Regions from separate parts of the Paenibacillus sp. RS8 genome, predicted to be linked through region 1. Evidence: a T-box and tRNA genes for the amino acid it is inferred to sense, from the RefSeq annotation. Region 1 holds a T-box; the other regions hold tRNA genes.

Region 1 (5,094 bases):
TACTGGGAGTCTATGCAGACTAGAAGAGATTATAAGACAACGGTCCTACAACCCGGGGAAAGCGTCTCGATTCTTACGGATCTAAACAAAATTGCCATGAAACCAGGCGAGATTGTATCACTCCAAGCGGATTTATTTAGTGATTATCCTATTGAATATAATGTCATGATGATCGATGCGAATAAAGATCCTTTGACAACACTGCCTACACTTCCAATATTGGATCGTGATGGGGTGCATAACAGAGGAACTTATGCTGATTCTACACGCATCATCACGGTTACCGATGAAGTAGGAGTAACTCCTGCGAGACTTCTTCTCGGTGACAATTCGAGTGATTTGAATTTGATCGGCGTAGACCCAATGAACGGTACTGAAGCATCGAATGCGGGTAATTTCGGGGTGTTATACAAAATCAAATTCGATCGTGTTGCACCTAATTCCTTGATTACGTTTAATCCACGTGGCGGTAATTACATGGGTCCTGTCTTAGTTAACGGTCAAATTGTACACATGCCGACATCTGGAAGTCTCTCCAGTGCTGACATGAACAGTGTAATTTATCGTACTGGCGATTATGGCGGCTCCGTGGAGATTTTGTTCACAGCAGCTTCTGGTAGTAACTTGCCGGTGAATTTCCTAGTTACACCGCTACCTGCGAAGAAATAAAATAATATGTCCATCCTTTAAGTTATTTGGGATTAACTGAAATAAAAGTCCGGCTGAATATTCCACCAAGGAATACTCAGCCGGACTTTTTGTATTTAAATGTATGATTTTACTCCGATGAACGCTCATGCACTTGGTTGTTTCATTGACGGGGCATTTATTTTGGGGCATTATTAAGAGAGTGAAGTATAAATGAAATGAACTGAAATGTTATGGGAGATGAGCGTATGCTGTCGACAGAACAAATATTAGAGGTCATGTCGGGGCAAGGTCTGCGAATCACCGACCAACGCAAAACGCTTGCCAAGTTATTCGGCGAGAATAAGGGTTATTTGTCAGCGAAGGATGTCTATGAGCATATGGGCCGCAAGTATAGCGGACTTAGCTTTGATACCGTGTACCGCAATCTGCGTGTAATGGAAGAGCTTGGTGTACTTGAACAAATCGTCTTTGAAGACGGAGTGAAATTCAAGGGAAGCTGTAATCATCAGGATCACCATCATCATATGATTTGCCTTCAATGCGAGAAAACCTACCCGATTAATTTCTGCCCGATGAATTTAACGGATACACCTGATCAATTCCGGGTAGTCAAGCATAAATTTGAGGTGTTCGGTTATTGCAAAGAATGTGAAGAGAACCGGGAAGAAGAACTAGTCGCAGCAGCTAATCACAAAAAAGGGGTCTAAGGATGGCGACCCTTCGAAGAACGATTCAGGCTCCCATTCGGGTGTACCGCAAGTACATTTCCCCGATTAAGCCTGCAACTTGTCGTTTTTATCCAACCTGCTCTGCCTATGCGCTAGAAGCGATTGAAGTCCATGGTCCACTTAAAGGCTCATGGCTTGCTGCCAAGCGGATTGCTAGATGCCATCCCTTCCATCCAGGGGGGCTTGATCCGGTTCCACCTCTTGAGGAACAACCCTCGAAGAAGGATTCTGCCCGTGCGACTTGACAGGGGCCCTTATCATTGGGTATATTCACAGGTAATAGTATGAATTCCGAGGAACGGATGAGTAAATCGGTACGTCCATTACAGAGAGCCGGTTCGAGCTGAAAGCCGGTATGGAGCGTTAGATTGAATATGGTCCGGGAGGAACTGTGTTCGAGCGGGAACTGCATTTGAGGTTCACGTAAGATAACAGCGTGTTCCAGCGTTAATGGACAGTTCCCGGGAAGGAACTGGCGAAGCCTGTTCTCTGTGAAGAGACAGGAAATTTGGGTGGTATCGCGTGAGTTATACTCTCGCCCCATTATAGGGGCGGGAGTTTTTTGTCTTTTAATGAAAGAAAGGATGATTAATCAATGAGCGAGAAGAAAACTTTTTACTTAACTACACCAATCTACTATCCGAGTGATAAGCTGCATATTGGACATGCTTATTCCACTGTAGCTGGAGATGCAATGGCCCGCTACAAACGTCTACGCGGCTATGACGTACGTTATCTAACAGGTACAGACGAGCATGGTCAAAAGATTGAACGGAAGGCTGAGGAAGCGGGTAAAACCCCTCAGCAGTTCGTAGATGACATCGTTGTTGGAATTAAGGAATTATGGCGTAAGTTAGATATCTCCAATGATGACTTTATCCGTACTACGGAAGATCGTCATAAAAAGGTTGTTCAGGATATTTTTGATCGACTGCTCAAGCAAGGTGATATTTATAAAGGTGAATATGAAGGCTGGTACAGTATTCCGGATGAAACCTTCTATACCGAAACGCAATTGGTTGATATCGTTCGAGATGACAATGGCGTAATCATTGGCGCAAAAAGCCCTGATAGCGGTCATCCTGTTGAACTGGTGAAGGAAGCGAGTTATTTCTTCCGGATGAGTAAATATGCAGATCGATTGTTGCAATTTTATGAGGAAAATCCGGAATTTATTTTGCCGGAATCCCGTAAGAACGAAATGATCAACAACTTTATCAAGCCTGGTCTGGAGGATCTTGCGGTTTCCCGTACGACTTTCGATTGGGGTGTTAAAGTTAAAGGCGACGAAAAGCATGTAGTGTACGTATGGATCGATGCGTTGACGAATTACATTACTGCTTTGGGTTACGGTTCTGAGGATCGCAGTCTGTACGATAACTTCTGGCCTGCAGATGTACATATTGTCGGCAAAGAAATCGTTCGTTTCCATACCATTTACTGGCCAATTATTCTAATGGCGCTAGGTGAACCTCTTCCGAAAAAGGTGTTTGCACATGGCTGGCTGCTTATGAAGGATGGCAAAATGTCGAAATCCAAAGGGAACGTAGTAGATCCGGTTACTTTGATTGATCGTTACGGCCTCGATGCACTTCGTTATTACCTGCTGCGGGAAGTACCGTTTGGTTCGGATGGTACATTCACACCTGAAAGCTTTGTAGATAGGGTTAACTATGATCTTGCTAACGACCTTGGTAACCTGTTGAACCGGACAGGTGCGATGGTGGAGAAGTATTTCGGTGGAGAGCTTCCGGCGTATGAAGGAAATGTAACAGCATTTGATGGTGAGCTTCAAGCTGCGGCAGAGAACACTTATGCCAAAGTAGAAGAAGCGATGGAAAAAATGGAGTTCTCCGTAGCGCTGACAGCTATCGGAATCTTTATCAGCCGCACCAATAAATATATTGATGAGACACAGCCTTGGGTACTTGCTAAGGATGAGAGCAGAACAGCGGAGTTAGCTTCCGTGATGAGACATCTTGTGGAAGGTCTTCGCACCGCTTCCATTCTGCTACAGCCGTTCTTGACGCAAACCCCAGCGAAGATCTGGGAGCAGCTTGGCATCGAAGCAGGTGAGCTCACGACCTGGGACAGCGGTAAGACTTTTGGTCTGATTCCGGCAGGAACAAAGCTGGTGAAAGGCAATCCTATCTTCCCGCGTCTAGATGTGGAGCAAGAGGTAGCTTATATTGCCGACGCCATGGGTGCTGGCAAGCCTGCGGCTGAAGCAGCCGAAGCAGCTCCTGTTGCCCCAGCGGTATCCGAGCCTGAGGAAGAGCATAAAGAAGAGATCGGTATCGACGATTTCGCCAAGGCTGAGCTCAGAGTAGCTCAGGTCATTGCAGCAGAGCCTGTAAAGAAAGCCGACAAGCTGCTGAAGCTGCAGCTGGATTTAGGTTATGAGCAGCGTCAAGTCGTTTCTGGTATCGCTAAATTCTACACGCCGGAAGAGCTGGTAGGACAAAAAGTGATTTGTATTGTGAACCTGAAGCCGGTGAAGCTACGCGGAGAATTGTCACAAGGGATGATTCTAGCGGCTTCTAAAGGTGATCAATTAACCATAGCAACGGTGCCAGACAGCATGCCAAATGGAGCTATTGTGAAGTAAGATTGGTAATGTAGAATATATAAATGAAAATTTATATCAAGGAAGGGAATGCTCCTTCAGCCGGATAGGCTGTGGGAACATTCCTTTTTTCGAAGTATTAGCAAAGATAAAATCCAGAATCATCTTATCAGGATTTATTGTTGACTTATCGTAATGATTACTATTATACTTCTAATAGTAAAGATTACGATTTGAGAGGGAGATCAATTTAATGGTTGCTATGAAGTCACGAATAAGTCTGCTCATTCTTGCAATGGTGCTTGTATTTACACTCACTGCATGTGGACCTAAGAGCAGTGGAAGTATAGTTGAAGGGAAAGTAAATGTTGTAACTACCTTTTATCCTATTTATGAGTTTACTCGGGAAATTGGTGGAGATGATATAAATGCCATTAATTTGCTTCCGGTTGGTGTAGAGCCGCATGATTGGACACCGCGCAGTCAGGATATTGTTAACACCTCTAAAGCGCAATTGTTCCTATATAACGGAGCAGGGCTTGAGGGATGGGTTCCTAATTTTCTAAAAGGGCTTGATAGCAGCAGCAAGGTGGAAGCCGTTGAAGTAAGTAAAGGGATTGATTTAATAATGACTGATGAAGATGACGGACATGATCACGGGGGCAGTAGTGAAGAGGATCATCATGAAGATGATGCTGATCATAATAGCCATTCTGGGGACAGCCTTCATACAGACCCGCATACCTGGGTTAGCCCGAAATCAGCGATCATCATGGCCCGCAATATTAAAGACAGTCTCCAGTCTGTAGATCCGGAGCATAAAGATGGTTATGAAGAGCGTTACAATAAGCTTGCTGAACGTTTACAGGCTTTGGATAGTAAATTTGAGCAGGAGCTTACCAAGCTGCCTAACCATGAAATCGTAGTTTCGCACCAAGCATTCTCATACCTTGCGCGTGATTATGGTCTTGAACAGCATGCGATCATGGGATTATCACCTGACGCAGAGCCAAGAGGTCAAGATTTGGTGAATCTGGCGAAGTTGGTCAAAGACGAAGACATCAAGTACATCTTTTTTGAAGAGCTTGTCTCCGATAAACTGGCTAAGACGTTAGCAGCTGAAGCCGGAGTGTCTACTATGGTCCTTAA
Region 2 (5,094 bases), 3.2 Mb from region 1:
GTGTAGGACCTAACCATAACAGCCTGCCTATCAACCGTCCAAAGGTAGAAGTGAAGAACTATCAACGTGACGGCGGTATGGCACTCGGCAACAATGGCGGATCCGGTGCTTATTACGAGCCTAACAGCTTAGGTGGACCTAAAGAGGCACCACAGTACAAAACATCACCGTTCGAAGTATCTGGAAATGCCGACAGTGTCTCTTATAATAGTGATGATCATTACACACAACCTGGTGACTTGTATCGCCTGATGAGTGAAGAAGAACGTACCCGTCTTGTTCAAAATATCGTAGGCGCTATGACACCCGTTGAAAGTAACGATATTAAACTTCGTCAAATTGTACATTTTTATAAAGCTGATCCAGAATTGGGGCAGCGTGTCGCATCCGGTTTAGGATTATCTGTCCCAGACGGAGTGTAAGACTGTAAATGCACTTATACAAACAAAGAGGACCTTTACCCGTAATGGGAAAGGTCCTCTTTGTTTGTAAGAAAAGTTATCGATTTAAGTATTCCAATTTAGGGGCTAATTAGCTAAACATATAATACATAAGAACGATCACGATGCACAGCGTGGAGACAACCGATAAGCATGAAAAAAACGTATTCCAATTATTGCCTTTCATTTGTCTTATACACGACCAGTATTGTGCTTCTTTGATGCTCTGCCCCATCACGTGAAGATTTAACTATCGAACCGTAACAAATATTCACAATCTGTTCCTCCCGCAGCCCTGCCAAGAACTCATTTGCCTTATTCTCAGCATACGAATTATCCGCATCTACAAACTCTTTTACTTGAATCATCCTGATCTCTCCTTTGATAAATTTATTAGTTAATTTTTATGTCTAGATTCTATAGGTAAACTCAACGAAATGTACATGGCGCGTATCACTCCCCTGGTAACATTAATGTAAAAACATCATCGAAATATAGTATAGGCATTCCGCAGTTTTCTACGAAATGCCTATAACATCAGCCTATCATAGCACCCAAATATGTAATAGTCAAACGTTTTAAATACAATATTTAGTAAGAATTAATTGCCTTTACAAAATGGATTGGATTTACATATAGAAGCTGTTATACTGATCAGAAGGTTCCCTCTAGGGGACCTCTATTTGTATAGGAGGGATTTTAATATGGCAACGCGTCATAACAAATTTGCAAAGAATGTGCTACTTAGAGGGGGTGAAATCTACTATGAACCATAGTCTAATTTATGAAGGCTCAAGGACACAATTGGTCCAGCAGCTTATATATTTTGATGAGGAAAAAATCGCATTTCTAAATCAATATTTCCCGGAACGAAGTAAACAAAGAAGCCATGCTGAAACGTTGCTGTCCCGTTATTGCTCCGAGCTGGAACAATTACTATCCCGTTTTAATGGAGAAGAATTGAACTCACTCGTATTGATTGGAAGTCAGCTTCAGCTTCGTTACTTAGACGACAATACTACAGATACCTACACCATCGTATTTCCAAACCAGGCTGAACCCAATGATAACAAGATTTCAATGTTCTCGCCTATTGGCATGCAGCTACTGTTAGCTCAGATCGGTAGCACATGCCAGTTAGCCATACCTTCAGGTGAACTGTCGGTAATGATCGAAAGTATTAAGTTTGTGAATTGTGGTGAGGTAGCCGTTCTTATTTAAGCCAACCCACGCATATCCACCAACGTAAACAGCGTCCTCTTCCTTATGACGGGAAAGGGACGCTGTTCTTATGTTCATACCTTGCATCGATTATTCGTATTTTTATTTTAGCCTCAATCCATCTGCGAGCTTGCTAACTGATTTCTCGATACGAGATGCTCTGGTTTCAGGTCTTTTCGCCGCTTCGATCCAAGATACATATTCCTTCTGATAAGAATAAGCCAGACCGTTGTAATAAGCTTCTGCCTGCTCATGGCTACTCAGCGCATCAAGGAAATCCTCTGGAGCTTCTACCTCTCGTAATTGATGATCCTGCTCCATCGTCACACGCACAATATCACCAGGTTGAGCTTTGGCTAGATCCCGTAGTTCTTTCTTTACCACCATAAAATACTTTCCGTTTCCATGGGGCATAAGCGTTCCTCTATAGGGGATTCCATTTACAGTTCCTTTTACCTGTACCCTGGACTTTGTTTCAAATATTTGTTCGGCATCAAAAGGGACGTTAAGATAAGTCCAGCTCCCACTTGCATCAGGTCGCACTAATTTAGCTTCGAATTCAAACATAGCTACCTCCTCAACTAAAAGCCCTAAGTTCTATTGTATCCATATGAATGTAACTATACAAAAAAACACCTGCCTATAATAGACAGGTGTTTCTTAATTATAAGCGGGTGATGGGAATCGAACCCACGCTATCAGCTTGGAAGGCTGAAGTTCTACCATTGAACTACACCCGCAAAGGTATAAAATCGGGATGACACGATTTGAACATGCGACCCCCTGGTCCCAAACCAGGTGCTCTACCAAGCTGAGCTACATCCCGTCAAAACATGTAATGACTTATTAATAAAAATGGCGCGCCCTGAGAGATTCGAACTCCCGGCCTTTTGATTCGTAGTCAAACGCTCTATCCAGCTGAGCTAAGGGCGCAAAAATTATGGAGCGGAAGACGGGAATCGAACCCGCGACCCTCGCCTTGGCAAGGCGATGCTCTACCGCTGAGCCACTTCCGCAAAATATGGTGCGCGTGAAGGGACTTGAACCCCCACGTCGTGAAACGCCAGATCCTAAGTCTGGTGCGTCTGCCATTCCGCCACACGCGCACACTTTAAAAATAATGGTGAGCCATGAAGGACTCGAACCTTCGACACCCTGATTAAAAGTCAGGTGCTCTACCAACTGAGCTAATGGCTCTCATAAATGGCTGGGGATATAGGATTTGAACCTATGCATGACGGAGTCAAAGTCCGTTGCCTTACCGCTTGGCTAATCCCCAACAATAATTAACTAAATGGCGGAACCGACGAGATTCGAACTCGCGATCTCCTGCGTGACAGGCAGGCATGTTAGGCCAACTACACCACGGTTCCACAGACATAATGCATAAATGTAAATTGGTTGCGGGGGCAGGATTTGAACCTGCGGCCTTCGGGTTATGAGCCCGACGAGCTACCGGGCTGCTCCACCCCGCGTCGTTCTTAAATGAATATGGTGGAGGCTGAGGGGATCGAACCCCCGACCCTCTGCTTGTAAGGCAGATGCTCTCCCAGCTGAGCTAAGCCTCCATGTTATGACCCGTATGGGATTCGAACCCATGTTACCTCCGTGAAAGGGAGGTGTCTTAACCCCTTGACCAACGGGCCATGCTAATAAACTTTATGGCGGAGAGAGAGGGATACTCTCACTACTATCGAGATTGCGAAGCATTCCTAACGAAGCTTATGCTTCAACGAACCACCAAGGCTTCTCATCCCTAACAGGGAAGTAAATTCATGGCGGAGAGAGAGGGATTCGAACCCTCGAGACGCTTGTGGCGCCTACACGATTTCCAATCGTGCTCCTTCGGCCAAACTCGGACACCTCTCCATAAATGGCTCCCCGAACAGGACTCGAACCTGTGACAACTCGATTAACAGTCGAGTGCTCTACCAACTGAGCTATCAGGGAATATGGTGGGCCTTAGTGGACTCGAACCACCGACCTCACCCTTATCAGGGGTGCGCTCTAACCAGCTGAGCTAAAGGCCCTTTTAAGACATACGAATATTAAGGGCAAAAAAAATACCACGGGTAATGTGGTTGTCCGCTTGGCGGCGTCCTACTCTCCCAGGACCCTTCGGTCCAAGTACCATCGGCGCTGGAGGGCTTAACGGTCGTGTTCGGGATGGGTACGCGTGGAACCCCTCCGCTATCGCCACCAAACGGGCATTACAGCGTAATGCTCAGGCTTAATCGCCTGAAAACTGAATCCGAATTGAATTTGCATTTTAAGTATAGGATAAGCCCTCGACCGATTAGTATTGGTCAGCTCCATGCATTACTGCACTTCCACCTCCAACCTATCTACCTCGTCGTCTTCAAGGGGTCTTACTAATTGGGAAATCTCATCTTGAGGGGGGCTTCACGCTTAGATGCTTTCAGCGCTTATCCCGTCCGTACGTAGCTACCCAGCCATGCTCCTGGCGGAACAACTGGTGCACCAGCGGTACGTCCATCCCGGTCCTCTCGTACTAAGGACAGCTCCTCTCAAATTTCCTGCGCCCACGACAGATAGGGACCGAACTGTCTCACGACGTTCTGAACCCAGCTCGCGTACCGCTTTAATGGGCGAACAGCCCAACCCTTGGGACCTACTTCAGCCCCAGGATGCGATGAGCCGACATCGAGGTGCCAAACCTCCCCGTCGATGTGGACTCTTGGGGGAGATAAGCCTGTTATCCCCAGGGTAGCTTTTATCCGTTGAGCGATGGCCCTTCCATGCGGTACCACCGGATCACTAAGTCCGACTTTCGTCCCTGCTCGACTTGTAGGTCTCGCAGTCAAGCTCCCTTATGCCTTTGCACTCTTCGAATGATTTCCAACCATTCTGAGGGAACCTTGGAACGCCTCCGTTACTCTTTAGGAGGCGACCGCCCCAGTCAAACTGCCCGCCTGACACGGTCCCCGTACCCGATTAGGGCACTAGGTTAGAACCTAGATACGATCAGGGTGGTATCCCAACGGCGCCTCCACCGAAGCTTGCGCTCCGATTTCTACGGCTCCCACCTATCCTGTACAGATCGTACCCAAATTCAATATCAAGCTGCAGTAAAGCTCCATGGGGTCTTTCCGTCTTGTCGCGGGTAACCTGCATCTTCACAGGTATTAAAATTTCACCGGATCTCTCGTTGAGACAGCGCCCAAGTCGTTACGCCATTCGTGCGGGTCAGAATTTACCTGACAAGGAATTTCGCTACCTTAGGACCGTTATAGTTACGGCCGCCGTTTACTGGGGCTTCGGTTCATAGCTTCGGGTTACCCCTAACCACTCCCCTTAACCTTCCAGCACCGGGCAGGCGTCAGCCCGTATACTTCGCCTTGCGGCTTCGCACAGACCTGTGTTTTTGCTAAACAGTCGCTTGGGCCTTTTCACTGCGGCCCCCTCGTGCTAT
Region 3 (5,094 bases), 1.2 Mb from region 1:
GGCGATATCGTTAAACGTAGGGTCCCATTTCGTTTTATCGACACCCATTTCTACAACCTTTGTTTCTGCACCCAGTTCATCCTTAACCTTTTGCAAACCGCTATTCGCAGAGTCAAAGAAAGATTTATCTCCAAGCGTTCCTGGAATCAGAAGTACAACTTTGAGTTTATCTCCTGAACTTGTTTCTCCACCTTCAGCCGCATTAGAACCTGCATTCGCGGAAGATCCATTACTCGACGTATTATTTCCACAGGCTGTGACCATTACCATTACTACTAGCAGCAACAAAGAAAGAGCTTTCTTTTTCATTTTTCTATTCCACCCCTATATATAGTTGGTTAGTAATTTGAGAGGTTCTCCATCTTAGTCTGTTGTATATTTCACGATTTAGATGGAAACTCTCATATTTCATGTAACATTGTCAAAATTTTAATAATTTTAACGAATACACTCAAAAATAGAGAGAAAATTATAATTTTTACGAATAATCCGACTAATTTCCGAACGAGATGGCCAGTCAGGTTGCTAATCTTCGGATTTCTTGATACGATCATATCAAATATTAATGAAAATAATTATATGATTTCGGTCATAATTTTGTACGATTCGGCTAAAACATAATTATTGGAGGCTCATCATGGATCGTGTTCTATATATTGTAAATGCAGCACATGAGGTTAATACCTATATTCCACCACACCAGCATGAATGTTATGAACTAGTCTATTATTTAAACGGATTAGGAACTACCAATGTAGGTTCGCGAAGTTATCATTTTCGTTCTTCTTCATTCGCGCTAATACCACCCAATCATAAACATGACGAGAATCATCGCGAAGACGCTACTATACTATTTGTAGGCTTCCATTCAAATCACCCAAATATGGAGAATTTGCAAGGCGTATATGAAGATGATAAAGACCATACTGTTCTACAGATCTTGCTTCGAATGAAAGCAGAGTTTACGCGCAAACAAGATGGATTCTCTGAACTATTGAACCTTCAAATGAGCGAAATCACTGTTCATCTGATACGGCTTCTTAGCGCCTCTGGGTTTCAATCGCCAACGGAAGACAGAGTCCAATATGTTCTAAACTATATGAATGAGCATTACCGCCATAAGCTATCGGTCGCAACACTCTCTGAGATGTCTGGATACAGCTATGATCGTTTCCGCCATTTATTTAAAGAGCGATTCGGTTCTTCACCTCTTCGCTATCTACTATTGAAACGTCTGGATTATGCAAAGTCTCTCTTGCAACATACCCAAATGCATATCTCAGAAGTATCTGCCGCTGCAGGGTTTGTGAATGACGCTCAATTCTGCAATATGTTCAAACGTGAGGTAGGTCTCACACCGCGGACATTCCGACTAAGCAGTCAATAAAATTACAATTCACTCCGCTTCACATAAAAAAGCCGTTGAATTAGAAGTGTCTCTAATTCAACGGCTTAAGAATAAAAGTTCATAGACAAAGAAAAAAGGTTAGTAAATTCGCTTGTATTAGCAACTTTACTAACCTTTTTGATATACCGGCGAGAGGACTCGAACCTCCACGGTTTCCCTCTCGATTTTGAGTCGAGCGCGTCTGCCATTCCGCCACGCCGGCACATATGAAATTAATGGAGGCGCCACCCAGATTTGAACTGGGGATAAAGCTTTTGCAGAGCTTTGCCTTACCACTTGGCTATGGCGCCATATGAAAACATTGGAGCGGACGACGGGAATCGAACCCGCGACCCTCGCCTTGGCAAGGCGATGCTCTACCGCTGAGCCACGTCCGCATAAAATGGCTGGGGATATAGGATTTGAACCTATGCATGACGGAGTCAAAGTCCGTTGCCTTACCGCTTGGCTAATCCCCAATAACATTTTAAAGTAAAATGGGGCGACTGATGGGTCTCGAACCCACGAATGCCGGAACCACAATCCGGTGCGTTAACCCCTTCGCCACAGTCGCCATATTAAACTGAATTTGTTGCTGTTCTTCTTAAAGTAAATGGGGCGACCGATGGGACTTGAACCCACGAATGCCGGATCCACAAACCGGTGCGTTAACCCCTTCGCCACGACCGCCATATTAAACTTTAGAGAAAGACTTTAGATAAAGATTGGCAGGGGCAGCAGGAATTGAACCCACACCAACGGTTTTGGAGACCGTTGTTCTACCTTTAAACTATGCCCCTAAAAAAATGGTGGGGGATGATGGATTCGAACCACCGAACACGTGAGTGAGCAGATTTACAGTCTGATGCGTTTGGCCACTTCGCTAATCCCCCAAAGATGGTGCCGGCGAGAGGACTTGAACCCCCAACCTACTGATTACAAGTCAGTTGCTCTACCAATTGAGCTACACCGGCATATTAAGTTATATACTACATGGTGGCTCGAGACGGATTCGAACCGCCGACACGAGGATTTTCAGTCCTCTGCTCTACCGACTGAGCTATCGAGCCAAGAAAATGGCGGAACCGACGAGATTCGAACTCGCGATCTCCTGCGTGACAGGCAGGCATGTTAGGCCAACTACACCACGGTTCCAAAAGATATAATTACTTGATGAAAATTGGTTGCGGGGGCAGGATTTGAACCTGCGGCCTTCGGGTTATGAGCCCGACGAGCTACCGGGCTGCTCCACCCCGCGTCGTTCTTAAATGAATATGGTGGAGGCTGAGGGGATCGAACCCCCGACCCTCTGCTTGTAAGGCAGATGCTCTCCCAGCTGAGCTAAGCCTCCGTAAACAACAATTGTTATTGTACCAAAGTCCACTATGTAAAATCAAGTGAAAATTTGGTGACCCGTATGGGATTCGAACCCATGTTACCTCCGTGAAAGGGAGGTGTCTTAACCCCTTGACCAACGGGCCATACTAATTAAAAATTTGTGGCGGAGAGAGAGGGATTCGAACCCTCGAGACGCTTGTGGCGCCTACACGATTTCCAATCGTGCTCCTTCGGCCAAACTCGGACACCTCTCCATATGGCTCCCCGAACAGGACTCGAACCTGTGACAACTCGATTAACAGTCGAGTGCTCTACCAACTGAGCTATCAGGGAATATTCATACCAGGCTTGATGCCTGAAAACTGAATCCGAATTGAATTTGCGTTTTAAGTATAGGATAAGCCCTCGACCGATTAGTATTGGTCAGCTCCATGCATTACTGCACTTCCACCTCCAACCTATCTACCTCGTCGTCTTCAAGGGGTCTTACTAATTGGGAAATCTCATCTTGAGGGGGGCTTCACGCTTAGATGCTTTCAGCGCTTATCCCGTCCGTACGTAGCTACCCAGCCATGCTTCTGGCGAAACAACTGGTGCACCAGCGGTACGTCCATCCCGGTCCTCTCGTACTAAGGACAGCTCCTCTCAAATTTCCTGCGCCCACGACAGATAGGGACCGAACTGTCTCACGACGTTCTGAACCCAGCTCGCGTACCGCTTTAATGGGCGAACAGCCCAACCCTTGGGACCTACTTCAGCCCCAGGATGCGATGAGCCGACATCGAGGTGCCAAACCTCCCCGTCGATGTGGACTCTTGGGGGAGATAAGCCTGTTATCCCCAGGGTAGCTTTTATCCGTTGAGCGATGGCCCTTCCATGCGGTACCACCGGATCACTAAGTCCGACTTTCGTCCCTGCTCGACTTGTAGGTCTCGCAGTCAAGCTCCCTTATGCCTTTGCACTCTTCGAATGATTTCCAACCATTCTGAGGGAACCTTGGAACGCCTCCGTTACTCTTTAGGAGGCGACCGCCCCAGTCAAACTGCCCGCCTGACACGGTCCCCGTACCCGATTAGGGCACTAGGTTAGAACCTAGATACGATCAGGGTGGTATCCCAACGGCGCCTCCACCGAAGCTTGCGCTCCGATTTCTACGGCTCCCACCTATCCTGTACAGATCGTACCCAAATTCAATATCAAGCTGCAGTAAAGCTCCATGGGGTCTTTCCGTCTTGTCGCGGGTAACCTGCATCTTCACAGGTATTAAAATTTCACCGGATCTCTCGTTGAGACAGCGCCCAAGTCGTTACGCCATTCGTGCGGGTCAGAATTTACCTGACAAGGAATTTCGCTACCTTAGGACCGTTATAGTTACGGCCGCCGTTTACTGGGGCTTCGGTTCATAGCTTCGGGTTACCCCTAACCACTCCCCTTAACCTTCCAGCACCGGGCAGGCGTCAGCCCGTATACTTCGCCTTGCGGCTTCGCACAGACCTGTGTTTTTGCTAAACAGTCGCTTGGGCCTTTTCACTGCGGCCCCCTCGTGCTATTCACACTACCGGGGCACCCCTTCTCCCGAAGTTACGGGGTCATTTTGCCGAGTTCCTTAACGAGAGTTCTTCCGCGCGCCTTAGAATTCTCTTCTCGCCTACCTGTGTCGGTTTGCGGTACGGGCACCTTCTCCTGGCTAGAGGCTTTTCTTGGCAGTGTGAGATCATGACCTTCGCTACTACAATTTTCGCTCCCCATCACAGCCCAGCCTTAACGATGTGCGGATTTGCCTACACATCAGCCTCACTGCTTAGACGGACATATCCATCAGTCCGCGTCACTACCCTCCTGCGTCACCCCATCGCTCATAGCGGATTACGGTGGTACAGTAATTTCAAACTGTTGTCCTTCGACTACGCCTTTCGGCCTCGCCTTAGGTCCCGACTTACCCTGAGCGGACGAGCCTTCCTCAGGAAACCTTGGGCTTTCGGCGGATCAGATTCTCACTGATCTTTTCGTTACTCATACCGGCATTCTCACTTGTATGCTGTCCAGCGCTCCTTACGGTACACCTTCAACCCACATACAACGCTCCCCTACCCCAGATACATAGTATCTAGCCATAGCTTCGGTGGTGTGTTTAGCCCCGTTACATTTTCGGCGCAGAGTCACTCGACCAGTGAGCTATTACGCACTCTTTCAATGGTGGCTGCTTCTAAGCCAACATCCTGGTTGTCTGTGCAACTCCACATCCTTTCCCACTTAACACACACTTGGGGACCTTAGCTGATGGTCTGGGCTGTTTCCCTTTTGACAATGGATCTTAGCACTCACTGTCTGACTCCCGGCAATAAGTATATGGCATTCGGAGTTTGACT

What was found. The T-box of region 1 lies ahead of metG (methionine--tRNA ligase). A T-box ahead of a tRNA ligase gene usually reads a tRNA of that ligase, here a tRNA-Met.
Region 2: it has a tRNA-Met gene. The T-box ahead of metG (methionine--tRNA ligase) is inferred to sense a tRNA for this amino acid. The anticodon was not compared.
Region 3: it has a tRNA-Met gene. The T-box ahead of metG (methionine--tRNA ligase) is inferred to sense a tRNA for this amino acid. The anticodon was not compared.

What each region holds. Positions count from the first base shown of each region.
Region 1 covers NZ_CP168131.1:6,440,404-6,445,497, reverse strand. Annotated here, with positions in the region: gene ACDZ28_RS30380 (stalk domain-containing protein) at 1-669, shown strand, start outside; gene ACDZ28_RS30375 (Fur family transcriptional regulator) at 897-1,358, shown strand; gene yidD (membrane protein insertion efficiency factor YidD) at 1,361-1,624, shown strand; T-box leader at 1,665-1,925, shown strand; gene metG (methionine--tRNA ligase) at 1,975-3,987, shown strand; gene ACDZ28_RS30360 (metal ABC transporter solute-binding protein, Zn/Mn family) at 4,199-5,094, shown strand, end outside.
Region 2 covers NZ_CP168131.1:2,512,799-2,517,892, reverse strand. Annotated here, with positions in the region: gene katA (catalase KatA) at 1-422, shown strand, start outside; gene ACDZ28_RS12615 (sporulation protein Cse60) at 614-808, opposite strand; gene ACDZ28_RS12610 (GreA/GreB family elongation factor) at 1,206-1,661, shown strand; gene ACDZ28_RS12605 (YdeI/OmpD-associated family protein) at 1,764-2,228, opposite strand; tRNA gene ACDZ28_RS12600 (tRNA-Gly) at 2,331-2,401, opposite strand; tRNA gene ACDZ28_RS12595 (tRNA-Pro) at 2,414-2,487, opposite strand; tRNA gene ACDZ28_RS12590 (tRNA-Arg) at 2,518-2,594, opposite strand; tRNA gene ACDZ28_RS12585 (tRNA-Gly) at 2,603-2,677, opposite strand; tRNA gene ACDZ28_RS12580 (tRNA-Leu) at 2,684-2,767, opposite strand; tRNA gene ACDZ28_RS12575 (tRNA-Lys) at 2,783-2,858, opposite strand; tRNA gene ACDZ28_RS12570 (tRNA-Gln) at 2,866-2,940, opposite strand; tRNA gene ACDZ28_RS12565 (tRNA-Asp) at 2,957-3,034, opposite strand; tRNA gene ACDZ28_RS12560 (tRNA-Met) at 3,060-3,136, opposite strand; tRNA gene ACDZ28_RS12555 (tRNA-Val) at 3,154-3,229, opposite strand; tRNA gene ACDZ28_RS12550 (tRNA-Glu) at 3,236-3,307, opposite strand; tRNA gene ACDZ28_RS12545 (tRNA-Ser) at 3,438-3,530, opposite strand; tRNA gene ACDZ28_RS12540 (tRNA-Asn) at 3,536-3,611, opposite strand; tRNA gene ACDZ28_RS12535 (tRNA-Ile) at 3,615-3,691, opposite strand; rRNA gene rrf (5S ribosomal RNA) at 3,749-3,865, opposite strand; rRNA gene ACDZ28_RS12525 (23S ribosomal RNA) at 3,938-5,094, opposite strand, start outside.
Region 3 covers NZ_CP168131.1:512,995-518,088, forward strand. Annotated here, with positions in the region: gene ACDZ28_RS03285 (BMP family ABC transporter substrate-binding protein) at 1-309, opposite strand, end outside; gene ACDZ28_RS03290 (AraC family transcriptional regulator) at 638-1,387, shown strand; tRNA gene ACDZ28_RS03295 (tRNA-Leu) at 1,532-1,610, opposite strand; tRNA gene ACDZ28_RS03300 (tRNA-Cys) at 1,625-1,698, opposite strand; tRNA gene ACDZ28_RS03305 (tRNA-Gly) at 1,711-1,785, opposite strand; tRNA gene ACDZ28_RS03310 (tRNA-Gln) at 1,792-1,866, opposite strand; tRNA gene ACDZ28_RS03315 (tRNA-His) at 1,886-1,961, opposite strand; tRNA gene ACDZ28_RS03320 (tRNA-His) at 2,002-2,077, opposite strand; tRNA gene ACDZ28_RS03325 (tRNA-Trp) at 2,114-2,187, opposite strand; tRNA gene ACDZ28_RS03330 (tRNA-Tyr) at 2,195-2,280, opposite strand; tRNA gene ACDZ28_RS03335 (tRNA-Thr) at 2,286-2,361, opposite strand; tRNA gene ACDZ28_RS03340 (tRNA-Phe) at 2,382-2,457, opposite strand; tRNA gene ACDZ28_RS03345 (tRNA-Asp) at 2,465-2,542, opposite strand; tRNA gene ACDZ28_RS03350 (tRNA-Met) at 2,569-2,645, opposite strand; tRNA gene ACDZ28_RS03355 (tRNA-Val) at 2,663-2,738, opposite strand; tRNA gene ACDZ28_RS03360 (tRNA-Glu) at 2,794-2,868, opposite strand; tRNA gene ACDZ28_RS03365 (tRNA-Ser) at 2,887-2,979, opposite strand; tRNA gene ACDZ28_RS03370 (tRNA-Asn) at 2,983-3,058, opposite strand; rRNA gene ACDZ28_RS03375 (23S ribosomal RNA) at 3,119-5,094, opposite strand, start outside.